Regions from separate parts of the Streptomyces decoyicus genome, predicted to be linked through region 1. Evidence: riboswitches for the same ligand, from Rfam matches in the RefSeq annotation. Region 1 holds a riboswitch; the other holds the start of a gene.
What was found. Region 1 has a riboswitch for glycine ahead of gcvT (glycine cleavage system aminomethyltransferase GcvT). Riboswitches for the same ligand answer to the same signal wherever they lie in the genome.

Region 1 (9,826 bases):
CCTGCATGACCTGCCAGATCTCCAGCAGTCCGGCGCGGATCTCGTCCTCGGTGCGCCAGGCCTTCTCGTTCTCCAGCATGAGGGCGGAGATGGACAGGCCGGTGTCGTGGGAGAGGCGCAGGAGTTCGTCGCCGGTGCGGAAGGGGTGGGTCAGGGCGGTGTCGTCGGGGACGATCGGGTTCTCGCCGGCCACCGCGTCCTCGTCGATGACGAAGCCGCCGCCGACCGAGTAGTAGGTCTTCTCCAGCAGGGGCGCGCCGGCGGCGTCATAGGCGAAGAGCGTCATGCCGTTGGCGTGGTAGGGCAGGGCGCGGCGGCGGTGGAGGATGAGTTCGGTGGCTTCGTCGAAGTCGATCTCATGGGTGGTGCCTATTTCCGCCCCGAGCAGGCGCAGGCGCTTGGTGGTGCGGATGCGCTCGACCTCGTCGTCGGCGGATTCGACGTCCACGGTGCGGGGGGAGTGGCCTTCGAGGCCGAGGAGGACGGCCTTGGGGGTGCCGTGGCCGTGGCCGGTGGCGCCCAGGGAGCCGAAGAGTTCGGCGCGGACGCTGACCGTCTGGGCGAGCAGGCCGTCCTTCTTGAGGCGTCCGACGAACATCCGGGCGGCGCGCATCGGGCCGACGGTGTGGGAGCTGGAGGGGCCGATGCCGATGGAGAAGAGGTCGAAGACGGAGATGGCCACGGAGGCTGACTCCCTTGTCTGCTCGTGGTGGACGGTGGAGCAATGGGGCAGGAGGTACGTTTCTGCGCCGTTGTTCGAGCGTAACGCGGACCCGGTCGGCTGCCGCCGGACGGAAACCGTCGGGTTCCCGGCGCCGCGGGTAACGCTCGGTGCCGGTGTGGATACGGCGCCGGGGCGGTGCCGGGCGGCGCACGGGTCCCGGCCTGTCGAGGAGGCCGGTCCGGCTCTGATCCGCCGGAGCGGGGCCCGGCCGCAAGGCCGCCTCCCCGTGGAAGGTCTGCTGCCCTCCGCCGCGTCGGCCATGCACGGGCGACCACACCGGAGTGCGCCGTGACGGCGCGGAAGCGGGGAGAAGAACGGGCACGCGGACAGCGAGCCCGGGACCGGGCGCCCCGGGCTCACCGGCTCGTTCCCTTCCTGGCCGCCGGTCGCCGACGGCCAGGAAGGTCACTGCATGAGACGTGTCACAGGGACGGGTACAGCGGGAACTTGTCCGCGAGCGCCGTGACGCGGGCCTTGAGGGCTTCGGCGTCATAGGCGGGCTTGAGGGCCTGGGCGATGATGTCGGCGACCTCGCGGAAGTCCTCGGCCTGGAAGCCGCGGGTGGCCAGCGCGGGGGTGCCGATGCGCAGGCCGGAGGTGACCATCGGGGGCCGGGGGTCGTTCGGGATGGCGTTGCGGTTGACGGTGATGCCGACCTCGTGGAGGCGGTCCTCGGCCTGCTGCCCGTCGAGCTCGCTGTTGCGCAGGTCGACCAGGACCAGGTGCACGTCGGTGCCGCCGGACAGCACGGACACGCCGACCTCGGTCACGTCGGGCTGGATGAGGCGCTCGGCGAGGATGCGGGCGCCGTCCAGGGTGCGCTGCTGGCGCTCCTTGAAGTCGTCGGACGCCGCGACCTTGAAGGACACCGCCTTCGCCGCGATGACGTGCTCCAGGGGGCCGCCCTGCTGACCCGGGAAGACCGCCGAGTTGATCTTCTTGGCGAGTTCCTGGGTGGAGAGGATCACGCCGCCGCGCGGACCGCCGAGGGTCTTGTGCGTGGTGGTGGTGACGACGTGGGCGTGCGGCACGGGGGAGGGGTGCAGACCCGCGGCGACCAGGCCGGCGAAGTGCGCCATGTCGACCATCAGGTAGGCGCCGACCTCGTCCGCGATCCGGCGGAACTCGGCGAAGTCGAGCTGGCGCGGGTAGGCGGACCAGCCGGCGACGATCAGCTTCGGGCGGTGCTCCTTGGCGAGGCGCTCGACCTCTTCCATGTCGACCAGGTTCGACTTCTCGTCGACGTGGTAGGGCACCACGTTGTAGAGCTTGCCGGAGAAGTTGATCTTCATGCCGTGGGTGAGGTGGCCGCCGTGGGCGAGGTTGAGGCCCAGGATGGTGTCGCCCGGCTTGATGAGGGCGAACATGGCGGCGGCGTTGGCCTGTGCGCCGGAGTGCGGCTGGACGTTGGCGGCCTCGGCGCCGAAGAGCGCCTTGATGCGGTCGATGGCGATCTGTTCGACGACGTCGACGTGCTCGCAGCCGCCGTAGTAGCGGCGGCCGGGGTAGCCCTCGGCGTACTTGTTGGTGAGGACGGAGCCCTGGGCCTCCATGACGGCGACGGGGGCGAAGTTCTCCGACGCGATCATTTCGAGGGTGGACTGCTGGCGGTGGAGTTCGGCGTCGACGGCGGCGGCGACGTCGGGGTCGAGCTCATGGAGGGAGCTGTTCAGAAGCGACATGAGTCTTTCCTGGGGAGTCAGGGGCGCGAGGGGGTCCCCTGGGCGGAGTCCGGGGGAGCTGTCACGCGGGCGGTGGCGGTCGGGGGGAGCCGGGTGGCTCAGCCGGTGATGAAGGCGGCGTACTCGTCGGCCGAGAGCAGTTCGCCCGGCTCGCCGCTGATCTTCACCTTGAACAGCCAACCGCCCTCGAACGGGGCGGAGTTCACCAGCGAGGGGTCGTTGACGACATCCTCGTTGATCTCGGTGATCTCACCGTCGACGGGCGAGTAGAGATCGCTGACCGACTTGGTCGACTCCAGCTCGCCGCAGGTCTCGCCCGCCGCGACCGTGGCACCGACCTCGGGGAGCTGCACGTAGACGACGTCGCCGAGCGCGTTGGCCGCGTGCTCGGTGATGCCGACCGTCGAGACGCCTTCCTCGGCGCCCGACAGCCACTCGTGCTCCTTGCTGTAGCGCAGCTGCTGGGGGTTGCTCATGGCTCGATTCTCCTGTACGCGAGGGTGTGATCGTGAAGGGGGTCGCCCCTGGCACGGCCAGGGGGAGGGTCTTGCACAGTGAGACGCGCGGGCGCACCGCTGCCCGGGTCCGCCGCGGATGGACCGTTACTTCTGCCGCTTGTAGAACGGCAGAGCGGTGACCTCGTACGGCTCATGGCTTCCACGGATGTCCACACAGACACCCTCGGTACCCGGTGTGGCGTAGGCGGCGTCGACATAGGCGATGGCGATCGGCTTGCCGAGCGTCGGGGACGGCGCCCCGGACGTGACCTCACCGATGACCGTGCCGTCGGCCGTGACGACGGGGTACCCGGCACGCGGGACCCGGCGGCCCCCGGCGACCAGGCCGACCAGCTTGCGAGGCGGCTGGGTCTCGGCGCGCCCGGCGGCCGCCGCCAGCGCGTCGCGGCCCACGAAGTCACCGCCGTTGGAGGTCTTCTCGAACTTCACGACCCGGCCCAGGCCCGCGTCGAACGGTGTCGTCGCGGTGGTCAGCTCATGCCCGTACAGCGGCATACCGGCCTCCAGACGCAGCGTGTCGCGGCAGGACAGACCGCAGGGCACCAGACCGGCGTCCTTGCCCGCCTCGGTGAGCGCCTCCCAGAGGGCGACCGCGTCGGCCGGCCGGACGAACAGCTCGAAGCCGTCCTCACCGGTGTATCCGGTACGGGCGATCAGTGCCTCGACACCGGCGACCGTGCCGGGCAGTCCCGCGTAGTACTTGAGCCCGTCCAGATCGGCGTCGGTGAGCGCCTTGAGGATCGCGGGGGACTCCGGGCCCTGCACCGCGAGCAGTGCGTAGGCGTCGCGGTCGTCGCGGATCGCGGCGTCGAAGCCGCCCGCGCGCGCGGTGAGCGCGTCCAGCACCACCTGGGCGTTGGAGGCGTTGGCGACGACCATGTACTCCTGGTCGGCCAGGCGGTAGACGATCAGGTCGTCGAGGATGCCGCCCTCGGCCTCGCAGATCATGGTGTAGCGGGCGCGGCCGGTCTTGACGCCGCCGATGTTGCCGACCAGGGCGTAGTCGAGGAGGTCGGCCGCCTGCGGGCCGGTGACGGTGATCTCGCCCATGTGGGAGAGGTCGAAGAGGCCGGCGCGGGTGCGGACGGCGACATGTTCGTCACGCTCGCTGCTGTAGCGGAGCGGCATGTCCCAGCCGGCGAAGTCGGTCATGGTGGCACCGAGCGCGCGATGGGTGGCGTCCAGGGCGGTACGGCGGGGGGCATCTGTCATGGTTCTGGGCTCCCAGGCATGGGTGACAAGACGTTCTCCCCATCTGTCATCGGAACCTGAGAGGTTCACCGGGATCGCGCGAACGGACCCGGTTTGCACCTTGGGTGGAGCCGCCCCGTAGGCCGGGCAGTGGCTCGCTTTTCAGATCTGCCTCGCCCGCGCGGTATAGGGGCCTGAGAGATTCAAGGGAGGACTTGCTCCTTCGGCGCCCCGCCATGGCGGCCGGGGACTCTCCCGCGCGGGTTCAAGCGGCCGGTATGGAGTTGGCCGTGCACGAGTAGCTGCGCTGGTGCACGTGGCGGCCACATCATTGCACGGGATCGCCGGATACAGGAGTCCCGGCCGCCGCCCGGCCCGTGACATGGGCAGATCGGACAATCTCCTTGATGGGCATTACCTTTTCTTGACACTCTGCGGGTAGGGGACGGACTCGAACCGGAGCAGAACCGGACGGGGAGGACGATCACGGTGCACAGCGAAGCGGCATGGGGGGCCACTTCCGGGGTCGCGCCCCCGGACGTCGTGCCGGCGGCGCCGCCCGTCGCGGCCCGGACCGGGCGGCCGCCGCGGCCCGTGGTCCGGCCGGGGCGCGGTGCCGAGATCGTGGACCTCCGGGGCGGGGGACGGGCGCGGGGCGCCGCCGAGCTGCGGTTTCCGGCCGGTGACCTGGTGGTGGTCTCCGGGCTGCCGGGCAGCGGCAAGAGCACCCTCATGCACCGTGTCGTGCCGCCGCTGGACGCGCACGGCGCCGCGGTGCACCGCATCGATTCGCAGGACGTCCGGGAGCGCTGGGCACGGGGCAGACTGCGCCGGCTGCCGTACGCCCTCTACCGCCCGCTGGTCCGGGCCGCCCACTATCTGACGCTGCACCGTGCGCTGCGCTCCGGCGAGAGCGTGGTGGTGCACGACTGCGGCACCCTGGCGTGGGTGCGCCGCTGGATCGCGCGGTCCGCGGCGCGCGGCGGCCGCGGGCTGCGTCTGGTGCTGCTCGATGTGGCGCCCGAGGTGGCGCTGTCCGGCCAGGAGTCCCGGGGCCGCGGGGTGTCGGGGTACGCCTTCGCGCGGCACCGCGGGGCGGTGGGCCGGCTGGTCGGCGCGGCGGAGTCGGGCCGGCTGCCGAAGGGGTTCAGCTCGGCGGTACTGCTCGACCGGCGGGCGGCGAGCGCCCTGGACACGGTCAGCTTCGACTGAGCGGACCCGCACCCCGCCCCCCGGGTTCCCCCTCCCGCCTTCTCGTCTAGGGTCTTTGGCCAGATGGCGCGGTTTGGAACGGGTGGATACGCATGACATTTCCGGAGCAGGGGATACCGCAGCTGGCGTGGCCGGCGAACGAGCTCGAAGAGGTGCTGGCCGCGTCGGTCGGGCACCCGGAGGCCGGTGGCCGGATCGTCGAGGTACTGGGCCGCAGCCGGGTGTGGGTGCCGCTGCCCAACGGCGGCGGGCCGGAGAGCGCGGGCCCCGGCGCCCGCGGCCTCGATCTGCCCACGGTCGAACTCGGCGGTGCGGCCTATGTCCCGGTCTACAGCTCCGAGCAGGAGTTCCTGCGGGTGGTCGGCTCGCACCTGTCCTTCACCGTCGCCCCGGCCCGGGAGTTCGCCCGCGGGCTGCCGCCGCACATCGGCATCGCGGTCAACCCCGACGGCGCGATAGGCGTTCCGCTGCCGCCGCCCGCGGTGGCCGAACTGTGCCGGGAGGGGCGCCATGAGCCGGCCGGCCTGCCGAGCGGCGGCCGGGTGCGGCTCTTCGAGCCGGACTGGCAGGACGAACCGGTGGATTTCCTGGCCGCCGCCGGACTGGAGTTCTCCGGCGCCGGAATTGTCCTGACTGCCCGGCGTGCCCTGGCAAGCGTCGAGGGCGACACGCCCGCACTGTTCGTCGGAGTGCAGATCGGGGCGGAGGTCACCGCACTGCACGACGGCACTGCCCGCGAGGCGGTACTGTCAGCCCTCGGACGTGCGCTCGGCGCAGTACCGCTGCCCTGGCCCGTACAGCTCGTCATGCTCGACCTCGCCCAGGGTGACCCGGTCGCCGACTGGATGCTGGAGCGTGTGCGGCCCTTCTACTCTCGGGACCACTCGTAAGCTGGTTGGATGACGGGCGGGCGCACCCACACGTGCCCTGCTGACAGAAGGGACGGACCACGTGAGCGCGGGTGCGCATCAAGGGCCGGCGGCGGCCGGACAGCTGGAGCAGCTGCTCCAGCAGGTCGCGCCCGGCCGTTACGACGCCTACGAGGCACTGCTGCACGCGCTCGCCGCGAGCCAGGTCTGGATGCTGCTCTGGCACGGCCGGGCCGGAATGCCCGATGCGCAGTACGGAAACATGGAGGTCGAGGGCCTCGGCTATGCGCCGTGTGTGACCTCGGCGCCCGAGCTCGCCGCCTCCGGCTGGAACCGTGACCACGAAGTCGTCACCGGCCCGGAGATCGCCGCCTCGCTCTTCCCCGACCGCTGGGGCCTGTGGCTGAATCCGCATGCCCCCGGCGGCGGTGTCGGCATCCCCTGGCTGGATCTGCGCCGTATCGCCGGTGGTCTGGACCGGCTGCCCGCCGGTCCGCTGCGGATCTCCGAACCGGTCATCGACATCCCGCAGTTCTATGCGCTGCTGGCCCAGAACGCCCATCGGACGCCCGCCGTGCGGTCGCTGCGCCGGGCCTGGGTGCAGCCCGCGCTCGGTGCCCCGTATCTGGCGATCGGTCTGGATCTGTACGACACCGGCCAACAAGCGGTGGATTCGGTACGGTTGATGATCCAGCAGTCGATCGGCGCGGTTCCGGACGGTCTGCCCGTCTCCACCGTCGCGATGAACGACGAGTACGACCCGGTCGGCATGTGGATGCGGGCCTCCGCGCGCCCCTTCTTTGACCGTGACGGCTACGTCCAGGCGCCGGGCCAGCCGGCCCCCGCGCCGTCGTACGGCTACGGCTACCCGCGCGCTTACTGACAGCCTGTCTCCGACGTCCGACCGTGCCGGCCGGGCGTCGGGCCTGTGGTGAATTCACCCTGTATGCCCGGCGGTTGAGGCCCCCTCCCGCTGGTGATCGCCCCGCTCAGCCCGAACTGTTGTCCGTATAACGGAATGCCGTGGAGCACATCACAGTTGCGCATCCTTTCCCCGTCAGGACTGGTGACTGATCGCGAAAGGGATGAAGACTCCGGAAACAACAGGGCCTCGGCCCTTTGTACGAGCGTCATCCCGTACGGCGTCGCGCGAGCCTCTGATCTCCATAGTGCGAACTTCCGCGATGTCCGCAGCACTTGCACCACTTGCACCGACTTGCACCAGTGATGTGAACCAGGCCGCTATCCGCGGCGGGCAGGGGCCGGCCACCGTCGGCCGAGAGGGGTCAAAGGCACTGTGACCGCACCGATCGAGACCACCGGGGCGGCTGCTGAGGCGCAGCCGGAAGCGGTGCTGAAGGGCGTCGAAGGAAAGCAGATCGAGGGGCGTTCGCTCGGTCAGATCGCATGGTTGCGCTTCCGGCGGGACAAGGTTGCGGTGGCCGGTGCCATCGTTGTCATCCTGCTCATCGTCGTCGCCGCGCTCTCCCGTCCGATCCAGTCCCTGCTGGGGCTGGACCCGAACAGTCCCAACCAGTCGCTGATCGATCCCAACACCACGCTCCCCAAGGGCGACATGGGCGGCATGAGCGGCGACCATCCCCTGGGTGTGGACCCGAAGTTCGGCCGTGATCTGCTCGCCCGGATCCTGGAGGGCTCCTGGGTGTCGCTGATCGTCGCGTTCGGCGCGACCCTGCTGTCGGTCGCCATCGGCACCGTCCTCGGTGTGGTCGCCGGCTTCTACCGCGGGCGGGTGGACTCCCTCATCAGCCGGATGATGGATGTCTTCCTGGCCTTCCCGCTGCTGCTCTTCGCCATCGCGATCTCCGCATCGCTCCAGGGCGGCGCCTTCGGCCTGGAGGGCCTGCCGCTGCACATCTCGGTGCTGATCTTCGTGATCGGCTTCTTCAACTGGCCCTACATGGGCCGGATCGTGCGTGCGCAGACGCTGTCGCTGCGCGAGCGGGAATTCGTGGACGCCGCCCGCGGCATGGGTGCGCGCGGGCCCTTCATCCTCTTCCGGGAGCTGCTGCCCAACCTGGTGGGGCCGATCATCGTCTACTCGACGCTGCTGATCCCCTCCAACATCCTCTTCGAGGCCGCGCTGAGCTTCCTGGGCGTCGGCATCCAGCCGCCCCAGGCGTCCTGGGGCGGCATGCTCAACCAGGCGGTCAAGTACTACGAGGTCGACCCCCAGTACATGATCGTTCCTGGCCTCGCGATCTTCGTCACCGTGCTCGCGTTCAACCTGCTCGGTGACGGACTGAGGGACGCGCTGGACCCGCGCAGCCGCTGACGGCGCTCCCGGCGCTCTCCCAGACGTCCCAACTGCGTTACCGCGTTACAGAGTTACTGCGTTACTTGCGTTGCTTGTGTTTCTGGTTTCTGCGTTTCTCGACGAACGAAGGGGACACCGACCATCATGCGAAGGTCAGTTCCGGTCGCGGCTGTCGCGGCCATCACCAGTGCGGGCCTTTTGCTGGCCGGCTGTAGCGGGGGCAAGGGCTCCTCGGAGGGCTCGGGCGAGGCGAACGCCGCCACCAAGGGCATCGTCAACGCCTCGGACGAGAAGGGCGGCACGCTCACCTACGCGATCAGCGACGCCCCCGAGTCGTTCGACCCGGGCAACACGTACTACGCCTTCATCTACAACTTCAGCCGGCTCTACGCCCGCCCGCTCACCACCTTCAAGCCGGGCCCCGGCACCAAGGGCAACGAGCTGGTACCGGACCTCGCCGAGTCGATGGGCAAGCCCAGCGACGGTGGCAAGACCTGGACGTACAAGCTCCGCAAGGGCGTCAAGTACGACGACGGTTCCACGGTCACCTCGCAGGACGTCAAGTACGCCGTCGAGCGCAGCAACTTCGCGCGTGACACCCTCTCGCTGGGCCCGAACTACTTCCAGCAGTTCCTCAAGGACAACGACGGCGGCTACAAGGGTCCCTACAAGGACAAGAGCAAGGCCGGTCTGAAGTCCATCGAGACCCCGGACGAGCAGACGATCGTCTTCCACCTCAAGAAGCCGTTCGCCGAGTTCGACTACCTGGTGAGTGCCCCGCAGACCGCCCCGGTCCCGCAGGCCAAGGACAAGGGCGCGGACTACACCAAGTCCGTGCTGTCCACCGGTTCCTACAAGTTCGAGAGCTACCAGGAGGGCAAGAAGCTCACCCTGGTCCGCAACCCGCAGTGGTCCGCGAAGACCGACCCGCTGCGCAAGCAGCTGCCGGACAAGATCGTCCTGAACCTGAAGGTCGCCCAGTCGACCATCGACAAGGACCTCCAGTCCGGCAACACCCTGGTGGACCTGGCCGGCCGCGGTGTCGACGGGCAGACGCAGGCCCAGCTCCTGACGGACTCCAAGGCGAAGGGCAACACCGACAACACTCTCGGCCAGCGCCTCGTCTACACGGCGCTGAACACCAAGGTGAAGCCGTTCGACAACATCGAGTGCCGTAAGGCCGTCGAGTACGCCATCGACAAGAAGGCCGTACAGACCTCGCTCGGCGGCCCGATACGCGGTGAGCTGGCCTCCACGGTCCTGCCGACCGACATCGACGGCTACCAGAAGTACGACCTGTACCCGCAGAAGTACGACGGCGACAAGCTGGACCTGACCGAGGCCAAGAAGCA
Region 2 (9,826 bases), 4.8 Mb from region 1:
CAGATTGAGTTCGATCTCCAGGCCCATGAGGTTCTTGGGCCGGTCGAACCTCTCCTCCTTCAGGAGCCTCTGCAAACCCTCGAGACACTCGTGAAGCTTTCTTCGATAACGCTCCCGGTCCGCCAGGTCGATCCCGTCCGCGGCGACCTTCTCCCCCATCGACGGGTCCCTCCTCGAGTGAACGGCCCGCGGACACGGGCCGCTTGGGGCCTTCCCCGACTCCACCGGGGCTCACGCTACGGTCGATGATGCCCCGGCAATCTGATCGATAACGCCGCGGGGGCATGCCGGTACCGGTAGGCTCGAAGTGGGCCAGCCACCGGCACATCCCGAAGGCATATCTCACTGGCGACAGCAGACCGCATTTCCTTGGTGAGAATCACTGACGAGATCCGGCCTACCGCGCTGCCGAGGCAATACGAGGTGGTGCCGTAAAACCGTTGCACAAAGCGGCGGAAATCACCTCGCACAACGGTCTGGATTTCACCTTGCCCGAAATCCACAAGGCCGGTAGCCGAAACACTTTCAGAACATACGTCGTATAAACTCCGCTTACGAGGCAGAGACTTGGCGCCCAGCGTCCCGGGGTTCTCGCCGGCACGGGGGCACAGCGACTGACCTCGCCGGGCCGCAGCCCCGGCCGGCCACGCTCTGACCCGCACGCAGACAGCGTCGTTTGCACCCTGCCACGCTCCACCGTGTCTCCGAAGTGAGAGGCGACCCACCATGCCGCTGCACCTTCCCCCTGCCCCCGCGCCTGCCCTGCGCAGCGTTCTCGCCGCCCTCGGCTCGCCCACCGCGGTCCGCGAGGCCCCGGTCGCCGCACTGCGCGCCCATCAGGGTCCGCTCAGCCCCGACCACCCGCTGCCCGTCCACGTCTGGGACGACGTCAGCCGGGCCGGCGGCATGCCGCACACCCGTCTGGCCGGCTGGCGCTTCCTGGTCCGCGGCGGGGAACGTGCCGTGGCCACCGCCGAGGCGATGCTCACGGCGGACGGCTGGACGTTCTCACGCTTCTGCGGCGGCCCGTACGTCGCCGCGACCGAGCAGGCGCTGGCCCAGGCCGAAGCGCTCGGCACGCCCTACCAGCCGCGCCTGCTGTCCGTCCCCGAGCTTTACATGCTCACCCTGTGGCTGCATCACGACATCGCCTCCGACGGTGCCGAAGGCCTGCCCACGCCCGCTGACCTGCTGATACCGCTCGCGCCCGCCCCGCCGGGGATCGCCTCGCACCGTCCGCAGCGCATCGCCGACCTGCTTCCCCGGCTGACGCTGCGCCTCACCCCCACCACCCCGCTCCTCGCCGAACCCGCCTGAGCCGACGCGCCGGACCGTTTCCCGCACGGACACCGGCGCCCGCGACCCCGCACGAGCATGCCCCGCGGCCCCTTCCGGCCGCGGGGCGCTCTGTCGCGCTCACCCGGGCGGCCTAGCCCGCGGATACCACTCCCAACCCTCCTGGGAAGGAGTGCAATTGGGAGCAACCGCCCGCATGGGTGACGCGTCCCTATCGAGTGAGTACCGCTGCTGCGAAATCCCTGCGGAATCCCGTCCGTGGGGCAACACTGGGATCGACCGAAGGAAACGGGGGAGCGGCCATGAACACCTCATCGAGCCGCACGACGACGTTCACCACTCCGCAGCGAAAGACAACTTCCATGTGCCAGCACCAACCGCCATGCCCGTCAGCCGACTCCAGCGACCGGGAGGCCGCACACCTTGTGGCGCACCACCCGGAACAGGGCTGGAGCCTGCTCTGCAACGGCGTCCTGCTCTTCGAGGACACCGGTGAGCTGCTGCCCAACGGGCAGGTCATCGCCCCGCACCGAGCACGGGCCACCGCCGCCGCCTGACCCGCGAGCGCGCGGCACGAACGACAGGGCCCCCGGCAGATCTGCCGAGGGCCCTTGATGTTGCCGTGAGTCAGGTGCGGTGACTCAGTTGTCGTACTCGTCCAGCGGCGGGCAGGAGCACACGAGGTTACGGTCGCCGAAGGCACCGTCGATGCGGCGGACCGGCGGCCAGTACTTCTCCGAGGCCTCGACGCCGGCCGGGAAGACCGCCTCCTCGCGGGTGTACGGGTGCGACCAGTCGCCACCGAGCGCGCCCGCGGTGTGCGGGGCGTTGCGCAGCGGGTTGTCGTCCTTGTCCCACTCCCCCGAGCCGACCTTCTCGATCTCCGCGCGGATGGCGATCATCGCGTCGCAGAACCGGTCCAGCTCGCCCAGGTCCTCGCTCTCGGTCGGCTCGATCATCAGCGTGCCGGCCACCGGGAAGGACATCGTCGGCGCGTGGAAGCCGTAGTCGATGAGCCGCTTGGCCACATCGTCGATGCTCACACCGGTCGCCTTGGTCAGCGGCCGGACGTCGATGATGCACTCGTGCGCGACCAGACCGCCGGGGCCGGTGTAGAGCACCGGGTAGTGCGGCTCCAGGCGCTTGGCGATGTAGTTGGCGCTCAGCACCGCGACCTGGGTGGCGCGCTTGAGGCCCTCGCCGCCCATCAGGCGGACGTACGCCCAGGAGATCGGCAGGATGCCGGCCGAGCCCCAGGGCGCCGCGGAGATCGGTCCCACACCCGTCTCGGGGCCCGCAGCGGGCTGGAGCGGGTGGTTGGGCAGGTACGGCGCCAGGTGGGCGCGCACGCCGACCGGACCGACACCCGGGCCACCGCCGCCGTGCGGGATGCAGAACGTCTTGTGCAGGTTGAGGTGCGAGACATCGCCGCCGAACTTGCCGGGCTCGGCGAGGCCGACCAGCGCGTTGAGGTTGGCGCCGTCGACGTAGACCTGACCGCCGGCGTCGTGCACCGCCGCGCAGATCTGGGTGATGTGCTCCTCGAACACTCCGTGCGTGGAGGGGTAGGTGACCATCAGGACCGCGAGTTCGTCACGGTGCTTCTCGATCTTGGCGTGCAGATCGTCGGTGTCGACCTCGCCGTCCTCGCCGGTCTTGACGACGACGACCTTCATCCCGGCCATCACCGCGCTGGCGGCGTTGGTGCCGTGCGCGGAGGACGGGATCAGACAGACGGTGCGCTGCTCGTCGCCGTTGGCGCGGTGGTAGGCGCGCACCGCCAGCAGACCGGCCAGCTCGCCCTGCGATCCGGCGTTCGGCTGGATGGAGACCTTGTCGTAGCCGGTGACCGTGGCCAGCCGCTCCTCCAGCTCCTGGATGAGCGTGAGGTAGCCCTGAGCCTGGGCGGCCGGCGCGAACGGGTGCAGCTGGCCGAAGGCGGGCCAGGTGACCGGCTCCATCTCGGTGGTCGCGTTCAGCTTCATCGTGCAGGAACCGAGCGGGATCATGCCGCGGTCCAGCGCGTAGTCCTTGTCGGCGAGGGTGCGCAGGTAGCGCAGCATCGCGGTCTCGGAGCGGTACTGGTGGAAGACCGGGTGGGCGAGGTAGTCGTCGCTGCGCAGCAGGGCCTGCGGCAGCGTCTCCGCGGCGGCCGCGTCCAGCTGCTCGACGTCGCCGTGCAGACCGAAGGCACCCCAGACGCCGGCCAGCTGCGCGCGCCCGGTGGTCTCGTCGCAGGCGATGCCGACCAGGTCGGCGTCGACCTGCCGGAGGTTGACACCGGCCTCGCGGGCGGCCGCGACGACCTCGGCGGCCCGGCCGGGCACCCGCGCGGTCAGCGTGTCGAAGTACGCGTCGTGGACGATCTCCACCCCGCCGGCCCGCAGGCCCTCGGCGAGGACCGCGGCGTAGCGGTGGGTGCGCCGGGCGATCGTCCGCAGGCCCTCGGGCCCGTGGTAGACCGCGTACATGCCGGCCATGACGGCGAGCAGCACCTGCGCCGTGCAGATGTTGCTGGTGGCCTTCTCCCGGCGGATGTGCTGCTCACGGGTCTGGAGCGCGAGGCGGTAGGCCTTGCTGCCGTCGGCGTCGACGGAGACGCCCACCAGACGTCCGGGGAGGCTGCGGGCGAACTGGTCGCGTACGGCCATGAAGCCGGCGTGCGGTCCGCCGAAGCCCATCGGGACGCCGAAGCGCTGGGTGGTGCCGACGGCGATGTCCGCGCCGAGCTCACCGGGCGAGGTCAGCAGCGTCAGGGCCAGCAGATCGGCGGCGACGGTGACGATCGCGCCCAGCTCGTGGGCCTGCTCGATGACGGGGCGGGGGTCACTCACCGCACCGGAGGCGCCCGGGTACTGGAGCAGCACACCGAAGACACCCCGCTCGGCGATCTCGGCCGGAATGCCGTCGGACAGATCCGCGACCACGACCTCGACGCCGGTGGGCTCCGCGCGGGTCTGGATCACGGCGATGGTCTGCGGCAGACAGTCGGCGTCGATCAGGAAGACGCCCTGCTTGACCTTGCCGACCCGGCGGGAGAGCGCCATCGCCTCGGCGGCCGCGGTGCCCTCGTCCAGCAGCGAGGCGCCGGAGGTGGGCAGTCCGGTCAGGTCGGCGACCATCGTCTGGAAGTTCAGCAGCGCCTCGAGGCGGCCCTGCGAGATCTCCGGCTGGTAGGGGGTGTAGGCCGTGTACCAGGCCGGGTTCTCCATGACGTTGCGCAGGATCACGGGCGGCGTGAACGTGCCGTAGTAGCCGAGTCCGATCATGGACGCCAGCACCTGGTTACGGTCCGCGAGGCCGTGCAGCTCCTGAAGGACCTCGGCCTCGGTACGGGCCTGCGGCAGGCCGAGCGCCTCCGCGCTCTTGATCACGTCGGGGACGGCGGTGGCGGTGAGCTCGTCCAGCGAACCGAACCCGACGTGCGCGAGCATCTTCGCCTGCGCCTCGTGGTCGGGACCGATGTGACGGTGCTCGAACGGGGTGCCGCGTTCCAGCTCGGTCAAGGAGATGCGATTGGTGGTCATCTGCGGGGGCCTCCTGGTCGGCGCGACCTACGAGGGGCACCGCGACGCGGGTGCCCGGACGGCCTCCCCCTCTGTCATCTCAACCTGAGAGTTTCACCGGCCCGCACGAGGCGGCCCGGCTTTCACCGTCGGTGAGGAGGGGCCCCGGCACTGTGCCTTCCGTCGCCCGCCCTGCTTTCCAGAGTGACCTCACCCATGCGGTACGTGTGCCTGAGAGATTCCGGGGAGGATTTGCTCCTTCGGCGCCCAGGTCGCGAACGACACAGGACTCTCCCGCACGGGGTCTGCGGCCATTGGCCAGCCTACCAGCGCCGCTCTCGAAGGCTCCTTCGAGTGGCCAGGGCATGAAATGTGCCGTTTGGTAGTTGTCAGAGGGCAGTTGCGACCAATTGGAGGGGCCGTGCAAACCGATATCGATCCCCGGAGCCTGATCGGCCGCAAAGCGTTCGACCGTAACGGCACCAAAATAGGCACGATCGACGAGGTATATCTCGACGACGCGACGGGGGAACCGGAGTGGGCGGCCGTGCGTACCGGACTCTTCAGCCGGGACGCGTTCGTCCCCCTGGAACCCAGCAAGATGGTCGGTGAGGGCCTGCACATTCCTTATGACCGCAAGTTGATCAAGGATGCGCCGGACTTCGGTGTCGGCCGTCACCTCTCGCCTGAGCAGGAACTTCAGCTCTATCACCACTACCGACTGGATATCTCTTCCCCGACCTCCGACCCGGTGTCCTCCCCCGGCTCCGGCGACAAGGACTTCGGCAGGATCGCCGGCTCGGACGACTGACCGTCCGCCGGCCCCCCGCGCACCAGCGGCAGGGGCTCCCCCGGCCGCAGCGCCGGATCCTCGACAGCAAAGGTCCGCACCCTTCCCGGTGCGGACCATGGCGTTTCGAAGCGTACGGTCACCCTCCCCACCCCACTGCCCTGCACCCACCCGGCCCCGTACTCGTCGTGCACCACGTCCAGTCCCGGATGCCAGCGCCGCGGCCGCTCCTCCTCGGCCTCGTGCGGCTCCGTCCCGCCGCCGGCCGCCTCCGCCGCGGCTGCCGCGGCCTTCGCGGTCTCCTCCGCCTCCCGCTCCGTCGCCACCTGGGCGAAGAGGTCCTCCTGCGTGAAGTCGGCCAGTCCGCTGACCCCCACACCCAGCAGCCGCACCCCGCCGGTGGTGTCCACCATCTCCAGCAGCCGCGCCGCGGCCTCCCGTATCACCGCCGGGTCGTCGGTGGGCCCCCGGAGCGTCTCGGAGCGGGTCAGCGTCGAGAAGTCGTAGTTGCGCACCTTGATGACCACCGTCCGTCCCGACCGCCCGGCGGCCCGCAGCCGCTGGACGCAGCGGTCGGCCAGCCGCAGCACCTCACTGCGCACCCGGGTCCGGTCGGTCAGATCGACCTCGAAGGTGTCCTCGACCGAGATGGACTTCGCATCCCGCTCGGCCACCACGGGCCGGTCGTCCCGGCCCAGCGCCATCGCATACAGCCCCGCGCCGTGCGCCTTGCCCAGCAGCCGCACCAGCTCGGCCTCACCGGCCTCCGCGGTCTCGGCGACGGTGTGGATCCCGGCCCGGCGCAGCGTCTCGGCCGTCGCGGGCCCCACCCCGGGCAGCGTCCGCACCGTCATCGGGCCCAGCAGCTCCCGTTCGGTACCGGGCTCGATCACCACCAGGCCGTCCGGCTTGGCCGCCTCGGACGCGATCTTCGCCAGCAGCTTCGCGCCGGCCAGCCCCACCGAGCCGGTCAGGCCCGTGGCGGAGCGGATGTCGCGGCGCAGCTGCTCCCCCACGCCCCGCACGGCGGCCGTCTCGGGCGGCACCCCGCCCGCTTCCAGGTCGACGAACGCCTCGTCCAGGCTCAGCGGCTCCACGAGCGGCGACAGCGCGTGCAGCAGCTCCATCACCGCCTCACTCACCTGGCGGTACAACGTGAAGCGAGGGGTGAGATAGGCGGCGTTGGGGCACAGCCGGCGCGCCTGGGCCGTGGGCATCGCGGAGCGGATACCGAACACCCGGGCCTCGTACGACGCCGTGGAGACCACTCCGCGCGGCCCGATCCCGCCGACCACCACGGGTTTGCCGCGCAGGCTCGGCTTGGCCGCCTGCTCGGCGGCCGCGAAGAACGCATCCATGTCGAGATGCAGGATCGTCGGGGCAGGTCTCACATGTCCGATGCTGCCCCATGCCACTGACAATCGGCCCGATGCCGGGCCGGTAGCGCCGTCAGGGACTCAGCCCGCGCGGTTGCGCCGCCGCGCCAGCTCGTCCTGCGGGTTCTTCCCGACCAGGGTCTCGCCGGTGTCCACACGCTCTCCGTGGAGCTGTGACAGCGCGCTCTCCACGTCCCGCCAGACCCGCCCACGGCGATCCCGAAGACGCCCTGACCGCCCTGGAGCAGATCCACGACCTGGTCGGGCGAGGTGCACTCGTAGACCGTCGCGCCGTCGCTCATCAGCGTCATCCGCGTCAGATCCGCCAGCCCGCGCGAGCGCAGATGCTGGACGGCCGTGCGGATGTTCTGAAGCGACACCCCGGTGTCCAGCAGCCGCTTGACGATCTTCAGGACCACGACGTCCCGGAAGCTGTAGAGCCGCTGGGTGCCCGAGCCGTACGCCGGCCGGATGCTCGGCTCCACCAGGCCCGTACGCGCCCAGTAGTCGAGCTGCCGATAGGTGATGCCCGCTGCCGCACAGGCGGTCGGGCCGCGATAGCCGATGTTCTGCGCCTCGCAGTCCCCCGACACCGCCGCGGCCGGTGCCGGGGCAGGATTCGCTGCTGCGCCCGAGTGGAGCGGCAACGCCCCTTCCGCCGCCATACCGTCGCCGGTGATTGCCACGCCGCCCTCCGTCCTCCACGTCCCGGACGGGACCTGCCATATCGACGGTATGCAGTCACTCGGGGTGCGTCAACGATCGCCGCGCTCGCCACGCCGAGTGATAATCACCCTACGAGTGGTTTCTCGTGACCTCGCACGGGGAAGGGCTAGTTGTTTGGCCAAAAACAGGTGGTTCGCCTGGCCGGTATTACTGGCTGTTGGTCCCGAAGTCCTCGGGCGAGATCTGGTCGAGGAACTCGCGGAACTTCTCCACCTCGTCCTCCTGCTCGTCCGGGATGGCGATCCCCGCGTCGTCCAGCACACCGTCGGTACCGAAGATCGGCGTTCCGGTGCGCAGAGCCAGCGCTATCGCGTCGGACGGACGCGCGCTGACCTCGACCCCGCTCGCGAAGACGAGTTCGGCATAGAAAACCCCCTCGCGCAGATCCGTGATGCGGACCTGCGTCAGCTCCTGGCCCACCGCTTCGAGCACGTCCTTGAAAAGGTCGTGCGTCAGCGGCCTGGCAGGGACCATGCCCTGCTGGGCAAAGGCGATGGCGGTGGCCTCCCCTGGCCCGATCCAAATGGGCAAGTATCGGTCGCCTCCCACCTCCCGCAGGAGCACGATCGGTTGGCTGGAAGGCATTTCCACCCGGACACCCACGACGTCGAGCTCGTTCACACAGCAACCCTAGGACGTGCCCGGCCGGTTTGGGTAGTCGGGCACTCGTTTGCTCACTACAGCCGGACCCGCAAAGCGCTCTGCACCAGTGCCGCATGCAGCCGTACGGACAGCGTCGCCAGCTCTCTGGCGGTGGCTTCGGCATGGGCCCTGGTCTGCGGGTTACGGTGCCGCCGAAGGGGTGCAACGACCTGCTCGACCAGGCCCGCCTCGCGCTCGGCGGCCGCCTTCACGGCACGCAGATGCCGCGGTTCGAGACCGAAACGGCCCAGGTCCGCAACAAGCTTGGCCACCGTGACGGCCTCGATGTCGTATCCGCCCTCCGCATGAGGGACGATGAGTCCGTAGGACTCCCAGTCGGCGAGCGCCGCCTCGTCCACCTCCGCGGCGGCCAGCAGCTCTGCCCGGCCGATCCGGGCAGCCGTGGGGCGCTCCTCACCAGGTTCGTGTACGCCCTCGACCAGATCCCGCGAGGGAGTGGTCGGGGCCGGCAGCGGCACCTGCTCTCCGCGCTCCAGGGCGTCCAGATGCTCCCGGATGACCTTCAGCGGCAGATAGTGGTCCCGCTGCATCCGCAGGACGCCGGCCAGCCGCTCCACGTCCGCCGGTGTGAACTTGCGGTATCCGGAAGGCGTGCGCTTCGGCTCGACCAGTCCCTCGGCCTCCAGGAAGCGAATCTTGGAGATCGTGACCTCGGGGAACTCCTCGCGCAGCAGGGTGAGCACCGTGCCGATGCTCACCGGCCTGCCGTCCGAGGAGGCGGCGCCGGCAGAGCCGGCACCGCCTTTCGGTGTATCGCGCATATGCCTTCCCCGACCGGTCAGATACCGGCGCCTCGCTGGCTCGCGTAGAAGACCAGGCGGAACTTGCCGATCTGGACCTCATCACCGTTGGCGAGGGCGACGGAGTCGATCCGCTCACGGTTGACGTAGGTGCCGTTCAGGCTGCCGACGTCGGCGACCGTGAAGAGACCGTCCGGACCGCGACGGAATTCCACATGGCGGCGCGAGACCGTCACATCGTCGAGGAAGATGTCGCCCTGCGGATGCCGGCCCGCCGTCGTCAGCTCGCTGTCCAGAAGGAAGCGGCTGCCCGAATTCGGACCCCGGCGGACGACCAGCAGCGCCGACCCGAGCGGAAGGGCGTCGACGGCCGCCTGCGCCTCGGGGGACAGCGACGGCGACAGGTTCTGGCCCGTCGCCTCCGAGTCGTAGGCCTCCAGCCCCGAAATGGAGATGGTGGAGGTCGTCTCGGACGCGCGCTCGGGCTGAGCGCCCGGACGCAGGGGCGCACCACAGTTGGAACAGAACCGGCTCGCCTCGGCGTTCCGGTTCCCACACCTCGTACAAACCGGCAAGGCCGACCCTCCACCCGTGCGTGCGGCTGATGGTTCCTGGGAACCTATGCGGCCGGGACCGGAGGGGTCAACAGAACCCGCGCCGTACCCCCCGGACGGACCGCTGACCTCGTCACGGAAGAGCGGACGGTCCTCGGCCGAACCGCTCTCGTCG

Region 2: another riboswitch for glycine. It lies ahead of gcvP (aminomethyl-transferring glycine dehydrogenase); the one in region 1 lies ahead of gcvT (glycine cleavage system aminomethyltransferase GcvT).

What each region holds. Positions count from the first base shown of each region.
Region 1 is NZ_CP082301.1:5,833,983-5,843,808, forward strand. Features, by position in the region: gene K7C20_RS25825 (L-serine ammonia-lyase) at 1-682, opposite strand, end outside; gene glyA (serine hydroxymethyltransferase) at 1,147-2,406, opposite strand; gene gcvH (glycine cleavage system protein GcvH) at 2,505-2,882, opposite strand; gene gcvT (glycine cleavage system aminomethyltransferase GcvT) at 3,009-4,136, opposite strand; glycine riboswitch at 4,170-4,287, opposite strand; glycine riboswitch at 4,288-4,383, opposite strand; gene K7C20_RS25845 (AAA family ATPase) at 4,605-5,327, shown strand; gene K7C20_RS25850 (enhanced serine sensitivity protein SseB) at 5,420-6,217, shown strand; gene K7C20_RS25855 (enhanced serine sensitivity protein SseB C-terminal domain-containing protein) at 6,279-7,079, shown strand; gene K7C20_RS25860 (ABC transporter permease) at 7,494-8,492, shown strand; gene K7C20_RS25865 (ABC transporter substrate-binding protein) at 8,619-9,826, shown strand, end outside.
Region 2 is NZ_CP082301.1:997,946-1,007,771, forward strand. Features, by position in the region: gene K7C20_RS04235 (glutamate-cysteine ligase family protein) at 1-159, opposite strand, end outside; gene K7C20_RS04240 (hypothetical protein) at 727-1,317, shown strand; gene K7C20_RS04245 (DUF5999 family protein) at 1,659-1,853, shown strand; gene gcvP (aminomethyl-transferring glycine dehydrogenase) at 1,938-4,823, opposite strand; glycine riboswitch at 5,012-5,109, opposite strand; gene K7C20_RS04255 (PRC-barrel domain-containing protein) at 5,224-5,613, shown strand; gene K7C20_RS04260 (DNA polymerase IV) at 5,517-6,983, opposite strand; partial or broken gene K7C20_RS04265 (MerR family transcriptional regulator) at 7,050-7,654, opposite strand; gene K7C20_RS04270 (bifunctional nuclease family protein) at 7,842-8,315, opposite strand; gene ftsR (transcriptional regulator FtsR) at 8,372-9,118, opposite strand; gene K7C20_RS04280 (FHA domain-containing protein) at 9,136-9,826, opposite strand, start outside.